DNA from 2 places in the Streptomyces sp. RK9 genome. Region 1 is predicted to be linked to the other one. Evidence: riboswitches for the same ligand, from Rfam matches in the RefSeq annotation. Region 1 holds a riboswitch; the other holds the start of a gene.
What was found. A riboswitch is a leader RNA that binds a small molecule or an ion and turns the genes downstream of it on or off. The one in region 1 is predicted to bind S-adenosylmethionine.
Positions count from the first base shown of each region.

Region 2: another riboswitch for S-adenosylmethionine. It lies ahead of thrC (threonine synthase); the one in region 1 lies ahead of AB6L24_RS08855 (aminotransferase class V-fold PLP-dependent enzyme).

Region 1 is NZ_CP173703.1:2,222,337-2,231,282, forward strand. It holds gene AB6L24_RS08820 (Ig-like domain-containing protein) at 1-710, shown strand, start outside; gene AB6L24_RS08825 (hypothetical protein) at 736-1,137, opposite strand; gene AB6L24_RS08830 (heme-copper oxidase subunit III) at 1,303-1,923, shown strand; gene AB6L24_RS08835 (c-type cytochrome) at 2,027-2,836, shown strand; gene AB6L24_RS08840 (Rieske 2Fe-2S domain-containing protein) at 2,833-3,891, shown strand; gene AB6L24_RS08845 (cytochrome bc complex cytochrome b subunit) at 3,888-5,540, shown strand; gene trpD (anthranilate phosphoribosyltransferase) at 5,694-6,758, shown strand; SAM riboswitch class IV at 6,969-7,086, shown strand; gene AB6L24_RS08855 (aminotransferase class V-fold PLP-dependent enzyme) at 7,275-8,669, shown strand; gene AB6L24_RS08860 (glycerate kinase) at 8,597-8,946, opposite strand, start outside.
Region 2 is NZ_CP173704.1:573,741-582,686, forward strand. It holds gene groL (chaperonin GroEL) at 1-1,379, opposite strand, end outside; gene AB6L24_RS22640 (cold-shock protein) at 1,730-1,933, opposite strand; gene AB6L24_RS22645 (ubiquitin-like small modifier protein 1) at 2,354-2,629, opposite strand; gene thrC (threonine synthase) at 2,659-3,981, opposite strand; SAM riboswitch class I at 3,975-4,128, opposite strand; gene AB6L24_RS22655 (glucosyl-3-phosphoglycerate synthase) at 4,260-5,243, shown strand; gene AB6L24_RS22660 (trehalose-6-phosphate synthase) at 5,429-6,826, shown strand; gene otsB (trehalose-phosphatase) at 7,235-8,083, opposite strand; gene AB6L24_RS22670 (DUF3263 domain-containing protein) at 8,100-8,357, opposite strand; gene AB6L24_RS22675 (extracellular solute-binding protein) at 8,388-8,946, opposite strand, start outside.

The DNA.
Region 1 (8,946 bases):
TGCGCTCGCAGCCCGCCACGGAGGGCGCCTGGCACTGGGTGGACAGCCAGACGCTGCACTACCGCCCCAAGGACTACTGGCCCACCGACGCCACCGTCGACGTCACCAGCAACCTCGAAGGCATCAAGGTCACCGACAGACTCTGGGGCGCGGGGACCAAGCCGCTGCGGTTCACCACCGGCGACAAGATCGTGGCCGTGACGGACGCGGGCTCGCACTGGATGACCGTCTACCGCAACGGCGAGGAGATCAACTCCATGCCGGTCACCACCGGCAAGCCCGGTTATGCCACCCGCAACGGCATCAAGGTGGTCCTGGGCAAGGAGTACGCGGTCCGCATGACCAGCGCCAGCATCGGCGCGTCGGACTTCTACGACAAGATGGTCTACTACGCGACCAGGGTCACCGACAGCGGCGAGTACGTGCACGCCGCCCCCTGGTCGGTGGGCTCCCAGGGCAACGCGAACACCAGCCACGGCTGCACCGGCATGAGCACCGGCAACGCCGCGTGGTTCTACGAGACCGTCCGTCAGGGTGACATCGTGAAGGTCGTCAACAGTTACGGCGCCGACATGGACCCGTTCGGGAACGGATTCGGCGACTGGAACGTGAGCTGGAAGAAGTGGGTCGAGGGCAGTGCCCTCCTCGGCGGCGCCAAGGAGGGCCCCGAGCCCGCGGACGTGGCGAGACTGCGCCCTCAGTCGGTCTGAGTCCCGCCGGCCCCGCAGGGCCCCGTCAGGCGCTCAGCGCTGTCCTGTCACGCAGCAGGGCGGCCAGTGAGGCCGCGAACTCGACCGGGTCGACCGGAAGGGTCACCGCGGCCTCCGCGCGGCTCCAGGTGGCCAGCCAGGCGTCCTGCGGGCGCCCGATGAGCAGGAGCACCGGCGGGGCCTGGAAGATCTCGTCCTTGATCTGCCTGCACACGCCCATGCCGCCCGCCGGAACGGCCTCGCCGTCAAGGACGCAGGCGTCGATCCCGCCCCGTTCGAGCTCGGCGAGGACCGCGGGCAGCGTCGCGCACTCGATGAAGCGGACTTCTGGGACATCGCTGGCCGGCCGGCGTCCGGTGGCCAGGCGGACCTGCTCACGGGTGTTCGCGTTGTCGCTGTAGACCAGCACCGTGGCGGTCGGCTGCATGGTTCCTCCGCTTGGTCGAGGGCATCTCGCGCGGATGCTACTCCTCCCGACACCCCGTCAACAGCGCTTCGGACGCCGCTCCGATGGGCCATCCGGGCAGGACACACCCCACAGACACTCCGAACGGCACCCCCCGGGGTGAGGGCGGGATAAGCGACCGACATAATGTCGGTCGTGGCGACAGCAACGACAGTAGATACCGGGCACGCGCACCCGCCGGTCAATCGACCGAACCTCACCAGCGTCGGAACCATCATCTGGCTGAGTTCCGAGCTGATGTTCTTCGCGGCCCTCTTCGCGATGTACTTCACCCTGCGATCGGTTACGGGTCCCGATCACTGGAAGGAAATGGCGTCGAGCCTGAACTTCCCGTTCTCGGCGACGAACACCACGATCCTGGTGCTCTCCTCCCTCACCTGCCAGCTCGGCGTTTTCGCCGCCGAGCGCGGTGATGTGAAGAAGCTCCGGATGTGGTTCATCGTCACCTTCATCATGGGTGCGATCTTCATCGGCGGTCAGGTCTTCGAGTACACGGAGCTGGTCAAGCACGAGGGCCTCTCGCTCTCGTCCGACCCGTACGGCTCGGTGTTCTACCTGACCACCGGCTTCCACGGACTGCATGTGACAGGCGGCCTGATCGCCTTCCTGCTGGTCCTGGGCCGCACCTACGCGGCCAGGAGGTTCACCCACGAGCAGGCGACCGCCGCCATCGTCGTGTCCTACTACTGGCACTTCGTCGATGTCGTCTGGATCGGCCTCTTCGCCACGATCTACATGATCAAGTAGACGGTAGCGGGGACCGCGGCGGCCCTCGGCCGCGCTGACGCACCCGACGTACCGACACATTCCAGAAGCATCGACGCAGAAGATCCTGACACCGGGGTAATCCGTGAAAAAGCTCTCCGCACGACGACGCCATCCGCTGGCGGCGGTCGTCGTCCTACTCCTCGCGCTGGCGGCCACCGGGGGGCTGTACGCCGCGTTCGCGCCGGCGGACAAGGCGCAGGCCGACGAAACCGCTCAGTCCCTCGCCATCGACGAGGGCAAGAAGCTCTATGCCGTTGGCTGCTCCAGCTGCCACGGAACCGGCGGTCAGGGCAGTTCCGACGGCCCGAGCCTGGTGGGCGTGGGCGCCGCCGCTGTCGACTTCCAGGTCGGCACCGGCCGGATGCCGCTCCAGCAGCAGGGCGCCCAGGCGCCCAAGAAGAAGGTCATCTACAGCCAGGCTCAGATCGACCAGCTCGCCGCGTACATCGCCTCGCTCGGCGCGGGACCGAACATCCCCACCGAGAAGCAGGTCAGCCCCGAGGGCGCCGACATCGCCAAGGGCGGCGAACTGTTCCGTACCAACTGCGCCCAGTGCCACAACTTCACTGGTGAAGGCGGCGCGTTGACGCACGGCAAGTACGCACCGAGCCTTGAGGGCGTCAGCCCCAAGCACATCTACGAGGCCATGCAGACGGGCCCGCAGAACATGCCGTCCTTCCCCGACACGACGATGCCGGAGAAGGCCAAGAAGGACATCATCGCGTACCTCGACGCGGTCAACGGTGAGAAGACCGAGAGCCCCGGCGGCCTCAAGCTGGGCGGTCTCGGACCGGTCAGTGAAGGCCTGTTCGCCTGGATCTTCGGCCTCGGCGCGCTGATCGCGGTCGCCGTGTGGGTCGCCGCCCGGACCGCAAAGGCCAAGAAGTCATGAGTAGCCAAGAGAATCCAGAAGAGAACCTGCCCAGCGAGCAGGAATCCGCCCACGGCGCGGTAGCCGTGGCCGACGAGGCCGACCCGTTCGCGGACCCGGGGCTGCCGCCCCACGAGCACCGCGTCCAGGACATCGACGAGCAGGCCGCCCGGCGCTCCGAGCGCACGGTCGCGCTCCTGTTCACGATCTCGATGCTGGCCACCGTGGCCTTCATCGCCTCGTTCGTGGCCTTCCCGGTCGACAAGAGCGTCTACATCTGGCCCATCGGCCACATCAGCGCGCTCAACTTCTCCCTGGGCATGACCCTCGGCGTGGCCCTCTTCTGCATCGGCGCGGGCGCGGTCCACTGGGCCCGCACCCTGATGTCCGACGTGGAGGTCGCCGACGACCGGCACCCCATCGAGGCCGAGCCCGAGGTCAAGGCCAAGGTCATGGCCGACTTCGCGGCGGGCGCGAAGGAGTCCCAGCTCGGGCGGCGCAAGCTGATCCGCAACACCATGTTCGGCGCCCTCGCCATGGTCCCGCTGTCCGGTGTCGTCCTGCTGCGTGACCTCGGTCCGCTGCCGGAGGACAAGCTCCGGCACACCCTGTGGTCCAAGGGCAAGCTGCTCGTGAACATGAACACGAACGAGCCGCTGCGCCCCTCGGACGTCCAGGTCGGTTCGCTCACCTTCGCCAAGCCCGAGGGCCTGGAGGAGCACGACCACGACTTCCAGACCCAGATCGCCAAGGCGGCCCTGATGATCGTCCGGATCCAGCCGGACAACATCAAGGACAAGCGCGAGCTGGAGTGGTCGCACGAGGGCGTCGTCGCGTATTCCAAGATCTGCACCCACGTGGGCTGCCCGATCTCCCTGTACGAGCAGCAGACGCACCACGCTCTCTGCCCGTGCCACCAGTCCACCTTCGACCTCTCCGACGGCGCCCGAGTCATCTTCGGCCCCGCCGGTCACGCCCTTCCGCAGTTGAAGATCGGCGTGAACGAGGAGGGCTACCTCGAGGCGCACGGCGACTTCGAAGAGCCCGTCGGTCCTGCCTTCTGGGAGCGCGGATGAGCACCGAGAACACCACGGCGACAGAGGCCCCTGCCGCCGACTCACGCAAGAAGGCGCCCGCGGGTGAGCGGGTCGCCGACTGGGCCGACGGCCGGCTGGGGATCTACTCCCTGGCCAAGGCCAACATGCGCAAGATCTTCCCGGACCACTGGTCCTTCATGCTCGGTGAGATCTGCCTCTACAGCTTCATCATCATCATCCTCACGGGTGTGTACCTGACGCTGTTCTTCCACCCGTCGATGAACGAGGTGGAGTACCACGGCAGCTACGTGCCCCTGCAGGGCCAGCTGATGTCCGAGGCGTTCAACTCGACCATGCACATCTCCTTCGATGTGCGCGGTGGTCTGCTGATCCGGCAGATCCACCACTGGGCGGCGCTGATCTTCCTCGCGGCGATGTTCGTGCACATGATGCGCGTCTTCTTCACGGGCGCCTTCCGCAAGCCGCGCGAGGTCAACTGGCTGTTCGGCTTCCTGCTGTTCGTCCTCGGCATGTTCACCGGCTTCACCGGATACTCGCTGCCGGACGACCTGTTGTCGGGAACAGGTGTCCGCTTCATGCAGGGCGCCGTCCTGTCGGTGCCGATCGTCGGAACGTACCTCTCGATGTTCCTGTTCGGCGGGGAGTTCCCCGGCGGCGACTTCGTGGCGCGGTTCTACTCGGTCCACATCCTGCTGTTGCCGGGCATCATGCTCGGGCTCGTGGTGGCGCACCTGATCCTGGTCTTCTACCACAAGCACACGCAGTTCGCGGGCCCCGGCAAGACCAACAAGAACGTCGTCGGCATGCCGCTGCTCCCGGTCTACATGGCCAAGGCCGGAGGCTTCTTCTTCCTGGTCTTCGGTGTCATCGCGGCCGTCTCGGCGATCGCCACGATCAACCCGATCTGGGCTCTCGGCCCGTACCGGCCGGACCAGGTGTCCACCGGCGCCCAGCCCGACTGGTACATGGGCTTCTCCGAAGGCCTGATCCGTGTCATGCCGGGCTGGGAGATCAACCTCTGGGGTCACACGCTCGTCCTGGGTGTGTTCATCCCGTTGATCATCTTCCCGCTGGTCCTGGTGGCCATCGCGGTGTACCCGTTCATCGAGGCCTGGATCACCGGGGACAAGCGCGAGCACCACATCCTGGACCGCCCGCGCAACGCCCCGACCCGCACCGCCTTCGGTGTGGCCTGGATGACCTGGTACTTCGTCCTGCTCGTCGGTGGTGGAAACGACCTGTGGGCCACGCACTTCCACCTGTCGATCAACTCGATCACCTGGTTCGTCCGGATCTTCTTCTTCGCCGGACCGGTCATCGCGTTCATCGTCACCAAGCGGATCTGCCTCGGCCTCCAGCGCCGCGACAAGGACAAGGTGCTGCACGGACGCGAGTCCGGCATCATCAAGCGCCTGCCGCACGGTGAGTTCATCGAGGTGCACGAGCCGCTCAACAAGGAGCAGCTGCACACCCTGACCGCGCACGAGCAGTACCAGCCGCTCGAACTCGGCCCGACGGTCGACGAGAACGGCGTGGAGCGCAAGGTCAAGGGTCCGCAGAAGCTGCGGGCGAAGCTCTCCAAGAGCTACTACGGCGAGGACAGCCAGATCCCGAAGCCCACCGCGGAGGAGTACAAGGAGATCACGAGCGGCCACGGCCACCACTGATCACCTGAGCGCCACCAGGCGCTGACCCGAAGGTCGCCACGGCAGGAGCCCCGTCCAGTGCATGGACGGGGCTCTTTGCCGTCCTGTGGGCTGGATAGGGTGGACCCACCCCAAGAGCTTGGGATGTCTTCGTCTACGAACCCAGGAGCGGCCATGAGCGCTGTGACCCCCGCAGGAGGCGACACCGCGGCGGCCCGTTCCTGGCCCGACGTACTGAACGGGCTGCTCGACGGGCGCGACCAGAGCGCGGACGACACGGCCTGGGCCATGGACCGCATCATGAGCGGCGAGGCCACGGACGCGCAGATCGCGGGCTTCGCGGTGGCGCTGCGCGCCAAGGGCGAGACCGTCGAGGAGATCTCCGGCCTGGTCCGCACGATGTACGAGCACGCCCACACCATCGACGTGCCCGGGCCGAGCGTCGACATCGTCGGCACCGGCGGCGACGGCGCCAAGACCGTGAACATCTCCACCATGTCGGCGATCGTCGTCGCCGGGACCGGTGCGAAGGTCGTCAAGCACGGCAACCGCGCGGCGTCCTCCGCGAGCGGCGCCTCCGACGTCCTGGAGAAGCTCGGCGTGAACCTGGAGCTGACCCCCAGACGGGTGCGGGAGGTAGCCGAGGAGGCCGGGATCACCTTCTGCTTCGCGGTGAAGTTCCACCCCGCGCTGCGGCACGTGGCGCCCGCGCGGCGCGAGCTGGGCATCCGGACCACGTTCAACTTCCTCGGCCCGCTCACCAACCCGGCCAAGGTGCGGGCCCAGGCCACCGGCGTCGCCGACGCGCGGATGGCGCCGATCCTCGCCGGCGTCCTCGCCGAGCGCGGCTCGTCGGCGCTCGTCTTCCGCGGGGACGACGGGCTCGACGAGCTGACGACCACGGCCACCTCGCGGGTGTGGGTGGTCCGGGACGGGGGCGTCCACGAGGAGGCCTTCGACCCCCGGGACGTCGGCATCGACCTGGTCCCGGTCGAGGCCCTGCGGGGCGCCGACGCCTCGTACAACGCGGAGGTCGCGCGGCGGCTTCTGGACGGGGAGACGGGGCCCGTGCGGGACGCTGTGCTGCTCAACGCCGCGGCGGCGCTGGTCGCCCTGTCGCCGGGCGAGGGGGCCCTGGCGGGGCAGATCAGGACGGGGATGGCCAAGGCGGCCGAGGCCATCGACTCCGGGGCGGCGAAGGGTGCGCTGGCGCGCTGGGTGGCGGCGAGCAACAGCTGAGCTCCTGGAAGGGGCGCGGGGAACTGCGCGACCAGCCACAGCGAAGCCGCAGACGCGTCTGCCGAGTACTGAGCAGACGCGTCTGCGGCTTTTCTCGCGCTGAGCGCGCAGTTCCCCGCGCCCCTTCCAGGGGCTGTGTGGTGTACGTCGCAGTCCGGATTCTGGACTGCTGTGTTGCGGGTCCAAGATCGTGTGGCAGGATGCTGGGCAGGTCATGAGTGACAGCGACTACGGCCCCGGCCCGCTGTCCGGCAACCCTCCGTCCGTGGCGGGGTGCCCCGGGTGAAGACCAGGCGGTGGACAGCAAGGTTCGCCGCAAGCGCGGACCCCTCTTGAACCCTGGGGTCCTGGTCCTCAAGGGAGCAGTCTCGTGAGCAAGCGAATGCGATAGGGCGTCGACGCCCCTCTTCCGCGCACCTTTTCGCACCTCTCCTCCTTCATCGCTGAGCCGGTCGCCGCCGTACCCCCGTACGCGCGTCGCGCAGCGAATTCGCTTACCTGTCACGGGAGTTCGCCATGTCTGCCACCACTGTCGCCGCCGACCCCTCCGTCTGTGCCCCGCTGCCCGTCCTCGGCCGCGACGTCACCGTCCCCCTCGTCACCGGCGGCGAGGTGACCTACGCCGCGCTCGACTACGCCGCCAGCGCCCCGGCCCTGCAGCGGGTCTGGGACGACGTGGCCGCGTACGCGCCGTACTACGGGAGCGTGCACCGCGGCGCCGGATACCTGTCGCAGCTGTCGACCGACCTGTTCGAGAACGCGCGGAAGACCGTCGCCGAGTTCCTGGGCTGCCGCGAGGGCGACCAGGTGGTGTTCACGCGGTCGACCACCGACTCCCTGAACCTGCTCGCCGCCGCCCTGCCCGCCGACTGCCAGGTCTTCGTCTTCGAGACCGAGCACCACGCCTCGCTGCTGCCCTGGCGCGACGCCCGCGTCACCTACCTCGACGCCCCGCGCACCCACGACGAGGCCGTCCACACCCTGGAGCGCGCCCTCGCCGACCGCGACCCCTACGGGCCCGCCCTGGTGTGCGTCACCGGCGCCTCGAACGTCACCGGCGAGCTGTGGCCGGTGCGCGAGCTGGCCGCCGCCGCGCACGCGCACGGCGCCCGCATCGTCCTCGACGCCGCCCAGCTGGCGCCCCACCACCCCGTGGACGTACGGGAGCTGGACGTCGACTGGATCGCCTTCTCCGGGCACAAGCTGTACGCGCCCTTCGGCTCCGGAGTGCTCGCCGGGCGGGCCGACTGGCTCCAGGCGGCCGAGCCGTACCTCGCCGGCGGCGGCGCCTCGCGGAAGGTCGCGCGGCGCGCCGACGGGGGAGTGGACGTCGAGTGGCACGACACGGCCGCCCGGCACGAGGCAGGATCGCCCAACGTCATCGGCGCCTACTCCATCGCCTCCGCCTGCAAGGCCCTTCAGGAGGCCGGGTTCGACGCGCTGGTGGCGCGGGAGCGGCAGCTGATCGCGACGGTCACCGAGGGGCTCGCCGCGGTGCCGCAGGTGCGGGTGCTCTCCCTGTTCGGGGACGACGCGCCGCGCGTGGGCGTCATCTCCTTCGTCGTCGACGGCTGGAACAGCTCGCACTTCGCGGCCGCCCTGTCCGCCGAGTACGGCATCGGGGTGCGCGACGGCCTCTTCTGCGCCCACCCCCTCGTGCGCACCCTGCTCGGCGGCGCCCCCGACGAGCCCGGCGAGTGCGGCGCCCCCGAGGCCGCGCCGGGCGAGCGGTCCCTGAACGCGATCCGGGTGAGCTTCGGCGCGGGCACCCCCGACGAGCACGTGGAGCGCTTCGTGCGCGCCGTCCGCGAACTGGTGGCCGACGGGGCGCGCTGGAACTACCGCACGGAGGACGGGCGTTGCGTGCCGGACACCGGTACCGATGCCGCCGCCGAGGCCACGGCCGCCTGACGGCGCAGCCGGGACCCCAGGACGATCATGCGCAGGGCGCGCTCCGTCGCGTCCGTCAGGAACTCGCCGCCCCGGCTCAGGGCCTCCGGGAGCGACACCGGGGCGGGCAGGATCGCGCTGTAGGCGTCCACACCAAGATCGCGCACCGCGTGCGCCCCGTCCCCGATGGTGCCCGCGAGCACCAGGACGGGCCGCCCGAACCGCTTGGCGCGCCGGGCCACCTCGGCCGGGACCTTGCCGCGCGGAGTCTGGTGGTCGAGGGCGCCCTCCGCGGTGA
Region 2 (8,946 bases), on a different replicon from region 1:
CCGCCCTCGAGGCCGGCGTTGACCGCGATCTGCTTCAGCGGGGCCTCGAGGGCCAGCTTCACAGCGGCGGCACCGGTGGCCTCGTCGCCCTCGAGCTCGAGCTTCTCGAAGACCGAGGAGGCCTGGAGGAGGGCCACGCCACCGCCGGCGACGATGCCCTCCTCGACGGCCGCCTTCGCGTTGCGAACGGCGTCCTCGATGCGGTGCTTGCGCTCCTTGAGCTCGACCTCGGTCGCGGCACCGGCCTTGATGACGGCCACGCCGCCCGCGAGCTTCGCCAGGCGCTCCTGGAGCTTCTCGCGGTCGTAGTCCGAGTCGCTGTTCTCGATCTCGGCGCGGATCTGGTTGACCCGGCCCTGGACCTGGTCGCTCTCACCGGCGCCGTCGACGATGGTCGTCTCGTCCTTGGTGATGACGACCTTGCGGGCGCGGCCGAGCAGGTCGAGACCGGCGTTCTCCAGCTTGAGGCCGACCTCCTCGGAGATGACCGTGCCGCCCGTGAGGATGGCGATGTCGCCGAGCATGGCCTTGCGGCGGTCGCCGAAGCCCGGGGCCTTGACGGCGACGGACTTGAAGGTGCCGCGGATCTTGTTCACGACGAGCGTGGACAGGGCCTCGCCCTCGACGTCCTCGGCGATGATCAGCAGCGGCTTGCCGGACTGCATGACCTTCTCGAGGAGCGGAAGGAGGTCCTTCACGTTCGAGATCTTGGAGTTGACGATCAGGATGTACGGGTCGTCGAGCGACGCCTCCATACGCTCCATGTCGGTGGCGAAGTACGCCGAGATGTAGCCCTTGTCGAAGCGCATGCCCTCGGTGAGCTCGAGCTCCAGACCGAAGGTCTGCGACTCCTCGACGGTGATGACGCCTTCCTTGCCGACCTTGTCCATGGCCTCGGCGATGAGCTCGCCGATCTGGGTGTCGGCGGCGGAGATGGAGGCGGTCGAAGCGATCTGCTCCTTGGTCTCCACGTCCTTGGCCTGCTCGAGCAGGGCGCCGGAGACGGCCTCGACGGCCTTCTCGATGCCGCGCTTGAGGGCCATCGGGTTGGCGCCGGCCGCGACGTTGCGCAGGCCTTCCTTGACGAGCGCCTGGGCGAGGACGGTCGCGGTCGTCGTGCCGTCACCGGCGACGTCGTCCGTCTTCTTCGCGACCTCCTTGACCAGCTCGGCGCCGATCTTCTCGTACGGGTCCTCGAGCTCGATCTCCTTGGCGATGGACACACCATCGTTGGTGATCGTGGGGGCGCCCCACTTCTTCTCGAGGACGACGTTGCGACCCTTGGGGCCCAGGGTCACCTTGACGGCGTCGGCGAGCTGGTTCATGCCGCGCTCGAGGCCGCGCCGTGCCTCCTCGTCGAACGCGATGATCTTGGCCATGTGAAGTGGTCCTCCCGGACGGGGTGGAAAAGCAAACGGACCGTGCTGGTGCCCGCGACGGACGGCCTGCGCGCCGTGTGGTTCCTTGCCCCACCCGGCCTGCGGACCTCACCGACCCGATCCAAGTTCTGTCACTCTCACTCGTAGAGTGCTAACGCCAATGATTAGCACTCGACCCCCGCGAGTGCAAGGTCGCCCCCGAGTCTCGTACACGTACTCACGGCTCCCTTACGAGACCCCGCGCGCCCGGCGCGACGCCCCGATCTTGCAACGACGAAGGGCCCGCGCCCCGTTCCCGGGGTGCGGGCCCTTCGTCTGCGTCGCGTCGGTGGCCGATCGCGTCAAGCCGCTCAGACGGCGAGCTTGACCATGTCCGCCTGCGGACCCTTCTGGCCCTGCGAGATCTCGAACTCGACTCGCTGACCTTCTTCCAGGGTGCGGTAGCCGTCCATCTGGATCGCGCTGTAGTGGACGAATACATCCGCACCACCGTCGACCGCGATGAAGCCATATCCCTTCTCCGCGTTGAACCACTTGACGGTGCCCTGAGCCATGCCTAACTCCCCTATTACTGGCCCTTGCGCAGACCCGCACTTCGCGGACCCGGGTCAGACCTCACCCCCCATGGGTTGGGGGTGTGCGCCGGAACGCGTCGACCGCGGCTGAATGTATCTGTCCAACTGCCCTCTGCAACAGGTCAATCGGACGAGAATTCTGGGCACGCGCTATCGGAGATTTCCGGAGAATTCCACGGAATCCAGGGCAAGTCGGGCCCGACAAATGCCACATAAGGCTCAAATAGGCAGGACACTTTGGCTACTTCTTGTCGGCTCCGCGGCCGACTTCGAATATGCGCGCGGCACTGCGTGCGCCGAGAACGGCGCTCCATTCCCAACTGTACCGCGCTCAACCATACAGAATTGCCCCCTCCGCTTCTCTCGCGGAGGGGGCAATGTCGGTGACTCTGCGTGCGCTCAGCCGCCGGCGACGGCGGGAATGATCGAAATCCCGGCGCCGTCCGGCGTCGCGGTCTCCAGACCCTGCTCGAACCGCACGTCGTCGTCGTTCACGTACACGTTCACGAACCGCCGCAGCTTGCCCTGGTCGTCCAGGACCCGGGCCGCGATGCCGGTGTGGTTCTTCTCCAGGTCGGCGATGACCTCACCGAGGGTCGCCCCCTCGGCGGCGACCTCGGCCTTGCCGCCGGTGTAGGTGCGAAGGATGGTGGGGATGCGGACGTTGACACTCATGGGGATGCCTTTCTGGGGTGCCGGGAAGGTCAGTGAGCCAGGCCCGCGGAGCGGAACGCGTCGAGGCTGGGGCGGATGGTCGCGGTCGCCTGGGACGTCTCGGCGACCGCGTCCAGGGTCTTGAGCCCGTCCCCGGTGTTGAGCACGACGGTGGTGAGCGAGGGATCGATGAGACCCGCCTCGATCAGCTTCTTCGCGACCCCGACGGTCACCCCGCCCGCGGTCTCCGCGAAGATCCCTTCCGTGCGGGCGAGCAGCTTGATCGCGTCGACGACCTGCTCGTCGTTCACGTCCTCCACCGCGCCACCCGTGCGCCGCGCGATGTCGAGCACGTACGGCCCGTCGGCCGGGTTGCCGATGGCGAGGGACTTGGCGATGGTGTCCGGCTTCTGCGGCCGGACGACGTCGTGCCCCGCCTTGAACGCGGTGGACACCGGCGAGCAGCCCTCCGCCTGCGCCCCGAAGATCTTGTACGGCTTGTCCTCGACGAGGCCGAGCGCGATCAGCTCCTTCAGACCCTTGTCGATCTTCGTGAGCTGGGACCCGGAGGCGATCGGGATCACGAGCTGGTCGGGAAGGACCCACCCCAGCTGCTCGCAGATCTCGTACGCGAGGGTCTTGGAGCCCTCGCCGTAGTACGGCCGCAGGTTGACGTTGACGAAGCCCCAGCCCTCGCCCAGCGGGTCGCCGATCAGCTCGGAGCAGAAGCGGTTCACGTCGTCGTAGTTGCCCTCGATGCCGACGAGCTCGCCGCCGTACACCGCGGCCATGACGACCTTGCCCTGCTCCAGGTCGTGCGGGATGAACACGCAGGAGCGGAAGCCCGCGCGGGCGGCGGCGGCGCCGACCGCGCCGGCGAGATTGCCCGTGGAGGAGCAGGACAGGGTGGTGAAGCCGAAGGCGCGGGCCGCTTCGAGGGCCTGCGCGACGACACGGTCCTTGAAGGAGTGCGTGGGGTTGCCCGAGTCGTCCTTGATGAACAACTTGCCCTGCTCGACGCCCAGTTCGGCGGCGAGGTTGTCGGCCTTGACGAGCTTGGTCCAGCCCGGGTTGAGGTTCGGCTTGTCGGCCACGTCCGCGGGGACGGGAAGCAGCGGGGCGTACCGCCAGATGTTGGCGGGGCCGGACTCGATCCGCTTGCGCAGGCCCTCCGGGTCGCCGAGGGGAAGGTCGTAGGCGACTTCCAGGGGTCCGAAACACTCGGCGCAGGCGAAGATGGGGCCGAGGTCGAAGCGGGTTCCGCACTCGCGGCAGGAGAGGCCGGAAGCGGGTCCGAGATCGACGGTGTCCGCGGAAGGCGTGGTGGTGGCGACAGTCTGCACAGCCATGGAGGCGAGGCCCTTTCTCCTCATCTTCCCCGCGGCGCATCTCGCCGCGAGACGGAATTGGCACCTTCCCGAGCCGGGAGCCTCGCGGCGCGCGCGTTCGCGGCGACGAGACCGGCTGGAGGGTTGCCGGGGCTTCAACGGGCCGTATCCCTCTGCCCCTCTGGATGAGCGGTATTCGATTGTGACGTCCGGGACCCCCGACATGCGATGGTCACCGGCGTTGTTCAAGACTGTAACCGAAGCCTTGGACCCTTGAGATAGTCGTCCGATGCGCGAGATGGATCACAACCGGGAGGACGCGCGTGCTGGAAGAGGTCGAGCGCTGGCTGAGCAGGCGTTCCTGGTCCGTCGGCGACCGAGCGCCCGGCGCCCTGACAGCCGCCAAGCGTGACCTCGGCACCTCGGTGAGCGTGGTGCTGCCCGCCCTCGACGAGGAGGAGACGGTCGGCGGGATCGTCGCCGAGATCCGCGGGGAGCTGATGGAGCGGGTGCCGCTCGTCGACGAGCTCGTGGTGATCGACTCCGGCTCCGCGGACCGCACGGCCGAGGTGGCCGCGGCGGCCGGGGCCCGGGTGGTGCACCGGGACGCGATCCTGCCGCGGCTGCCCGCCGTGCCGGGCAAGGGTGAGGTCCTGTGGCGTTCTCTCCTGGTCACCCACGGTGACATCGTGGCGTTCGTCGACGCGGACCTGAAGGAGTTCTCGGCGGACTTCGTCTCCGGCATCGTGGGGCCGCTGCTCACCGAGCCGGACGTGCAGTTCGTGAAGGCGATGTACGACCGCCCGATGACGGTGTCCGACGGCCCGGCGGCCGACGGGCCCGCGTCCGGCGCGACGGCCGGGCAGGGCGGCCGGGTCACCGAGCTGATGGCGCGGCCCCTGCTGAACATGCACTGGCCGCAGCTCGCGGGGTTCGTGCAGCCGCTCGGCGGCGAGTACGCGGCCCGCAGGTCGCTCCTGGAACGCCTGCCCTTCCCCGTCGGGTACGGCGTGGAGCTCGGCCTGCTCGTCGACGCGCTGCACACCGTGGGCCTGGACGCGCTCGCGCAGGTCGACGTGGGGGTGCGCAGGCACAGGCACCAGGACGGGCAGGCGCTCGGGCGGATGGCGGCCGCGATCTACCGCACCGCGCAGCTGCGGCTCGCCCGCGCCCATCTCGTACGGCCCGAACTGACCCAGTTCGTGCGCGGCGAGCACGGCTTCGAGCCGCGGACGTACGCGGTGGACACGGAGGAGCGGCCGCCGATGGCGGAGGTGGCGGAGTACGCGGAGCGGAGGGTGGCTTAGGCGGCCGGGCGCGCCCGGCCGGTCGTCCCCCGGGCGCCCGGCGGGTCGTGACCCGGATGCCGGGCAGGTCGTATACGGTCCGCCCGTCGTCCGCCCGCAGGGTGCGGAGGGGGCGCCTCCGGCAGGGATGTGACGTTCCCCGGCCGTACGTTTGAGCGTTTCCGCGAGCGGCTAGGTTTCGGCACATGGCTTCCGAGCAGGCGGGCGCAGCCCAGGTCCTCGTCGCGTCCAACCGCGGCCCGGTGACGTACTCCCTCGGCGCCGACGGGACACTCGACGCCAAGCGCGGCGGCGGCGGGCTCGTCTCCGGGCTCAGCGCCGTCGGCGACGAGGCCGACGCCCTGTGGGTGTGCTCGGCGCTCGGCGAAGGCGACCGGGAGGCCGTGCGGCGCGGGGTCGGCGAGCCGGGCGTACGGATGCTCGACATCGACGCCGACGTGCACGCCGCCGCGTACAACGGCGTCGCGAACTCGGTCCTGTGGTTCGTGCACCACATGCTGTACCAGACGCCCCTCGAACCCGTCTTCGGGCCGGAGTTCCGCGCCCAGTGGGCCGCGTACGAGACGTACAACAGGGCCTTCGCCGACGCGCTCGCCCGCGAGGCCGCGCCGGGCGCGGCCGTCCTCGTGCAGGACTACCACCTGGCGCTCGTCCCCGGCATGCTCCGCGAGCTCCGGCCCGACCTGCGCATCGGGCACTTCTCGCACACGCCCTGGGCGCCCGTCGACTACTTCCGGCTCCTTCCCGACGACATCGCCGAGCAGCTCCTGCGCGGGATGCTCGGCGCGGACCGGCTCGGCTTCCTCACCGGGCGCTGGGCCGACGCCTTCACCGCGTGCTGCGTCGCCGTCCTCGGCGGTACGTCCGGGACCCGGATCGGGGTGCACGGGCTCGGGGCCGACGCGGACTTCCTGCGGGAGCGGGCGCGGCGGGCGGACGTCGAGGAGCGCCTCGCCGCGCTGCGGGAGCAGATCGGGCCCGACCGGAAGGTCATCGTCCGGGTGGACCGCACCGAGCTGTCCAAGAACATCGTGCGCGGTCTTCGCGCCTACGAGCAGCTTCTCGCCGAGCGGTCCGAGTGGCGGGGGCGGGTCGTGCACGTCGCCTTCGCCTACCCCTCGCGGCAGGACCTCGCCGTCTACCGCGAGTACACCGAGGAGGTGTCGCGGGTCGCGGACGCCATCAACTCCGCGTACGGCACCGAGGGGTGGACGCCGGTCGTCCTCCACGTCAAGGACGACTTCGCGCGGTCCCTCGCCGCCTATCGGCTCGCCGACGTCGCCCTCGTCAACCCCATCCGGGACGGCATGAACCTCGTCGCCAAGGAGGTTCCCGTCGTCTCCGACGAGGGGTGCGTGCTCGTCCTCTCCCGGGAGGCCGGGGCCTACGAGGAGTTGTCCGAGGACGCGCTCACCGTCAACCCGTACGACGTGTCCGCGACCGCCGCAGCCCTGCACTCGGCCCTTCTCATGCCCCCCGCGGAGCGTGCGGAGCGCACCAAACGCCTGGCGGCCGCCGCAACAGCCCTCCCCCCGACCCAATGGTTCCTGGACCAACTCCACCCCCTGACCACCACCCCCTGACCCCCCTCTTTCCCACCCGCCCACCCGTTTCCAGTTCCCCGCGGCTTCCTGGCCGCCAGTGCCACAACCGGCCGCCCGGCGACTGCGGCCCGTCAGTCGCTCCGCCGCTCCGCGGCGGGTCTCCCAACCGCCCGCCCGTTTCCAGCGCACAACAGGCTCCTGGCCGCCAGTGGCACGACCGGTCGCCCGGCGACTGCGGGCGCTCTGTGCCGGGCACGGCACATCCCTGAGCGTCTGCGCTGCGGGGCCACCTGTGCCCCCCCCCCGCTGTGGGCAGCTGGGCCGCCCAGAGGGCGATGGGGGTCTCCCCTGCTCGAGCGAAGCCGAGAGCTTGGGGGAGGGTGGGCACAGCCCAGGCCGACGGTGCCGCGAGGGCGAGGGAAGGGCGCGCCCAGGCCGGCCCCGCCGTTACGGCAGTTGCGCCGCCAACGCCGACAACAGGGCGACCACGCCTGCGGGGCCCGCGGTCACCACGTCCGCGCGGTCCGCCAGTTCCGCCACCTCGGGGCTCCCGCTGCACACCAGCAGCCCCCGCACGGCCCCGTCGGAGCGCAGCTTGTCCACGGCGGTGAAGGCGGGCACGTCGCCGAGGTCGTCGCCGGCGTAGAGGACGGACTCGGCGCCCACCTCACGTACGTAGTCGACGAGGGCGACCCCCTTGTCGACGCCGGGCGGCCGCAGTTCGAGGACGAGCCGCCCGGGCTCCACGATCAGACCGTGCCGCGAGGCCAACTCCCCCAACGGCCCCCGCAACGCGTCGAACGCGGCCTGCGGATCCAGCGCCCGCCGCGTATGGACGGCGACAGCCCGCCCCTTCTCCTCGATCCAGGTCCCGCGCCACGCCCCGATCGCGTCCAGGAACCCGGGCAGTTCGGCCCGCACGGCGGCGACGCCGGGATGCGGCTCGGCGGCCTGCACGGTCCCGGTGACGGCGTCCCACCGCTCGGCGCCGTAGTGCCCGAGCACGACGAGGTGTTCGAGCCCCGGGACCCCGGCGAACCCGCCGTAGCGGACGGCGACCCCCGCGGGCCGACCGGTGACGACGGCCACGGACCGGACCTTGGGGGCGAGCGCGGCCAGCGCGGGCACCGCGTCGGGGTGGGCCCGCGCCCGCTCGGGATCGGGCACGATCGGCGCGAGCGTGCCGTCGAAGTCGAGGGCGATCACGGCACGTTCGGGCCGGGCCAGGAGCGCGGCGAGTCCGTCCCGCCCGGCGGGCGTGCACGGCTGCGGCAGGGAGTGCGTCGGGTCACCCATGGGCCAGACCCTAACGTCAACGCTCGCCGCGCCGCGCCTGCCGAACCCGCCGCAGTCGGTTCACGGTGACCGGATCGTGGGCGAGGGCCCGCCGGTCGTCGAGGAGGGCGTTCAGGATCTGGTAGTAGCGGACGGGGGCGAGCCCCAGCTCTTCGCGGATGGCCCGCTCCTTGGCGCCGGGCCCGGCCCAGCCGCGCCGCTCCAGGGCGAGCACGGCCTTGGCCCGCGCGGAGAGTTCACCGAGGCCGGAGGCCTGTGCGTCGTCGTCCGTCATGACGCCCACGCTAACCCCGGCGCCCCCGCGTCACTGCGCGCTCTCCTCCGCGGCCGCCTTCGACTCGATCTGCCCGAGGATGGCCTCGGGGTCGCCGTTCTTGTCGACGGTCTTGCCGATGTACTTCTTGATCTGCACGGAGACCTGCGCCCAGGACGTCTTGCCGACCGGGTACAGCTGCGAGGTGGGCAGCTCCTTGAGGAACTGGCCGAGCTTCGCGGAGTCCTCCTTGTTGTCCGTCATCTCCTGCGACGCCGACGCCGTGACGGGCAGCAGGTCGTACTCGCGGGAGAATTCCAGGACGTTCTTCTTGCTGTAGACGAAGTTGAGGAACTCGCCGATCTCCTTGCGGTGGCCGTTCTGCTTGAAGGCCATCATCCAGTCGGCGACGCCCATCGTGGACTGGCCCGTGCCATTGACGCCGGGCATCGGCACCATGCCGTACTTCAGGCCCTTCTTCGCGGCCATCTGCATCAGCGTGGGGTGCCCGTTGAGCATGCCGACGTCACCGCGCGTGAACGCGGCGAAGGCCTCGGCGCGGTCGAGTTCGGCGGGCGGGGTCGGGCCGGTGAGGCCCTTGCCGACCAGC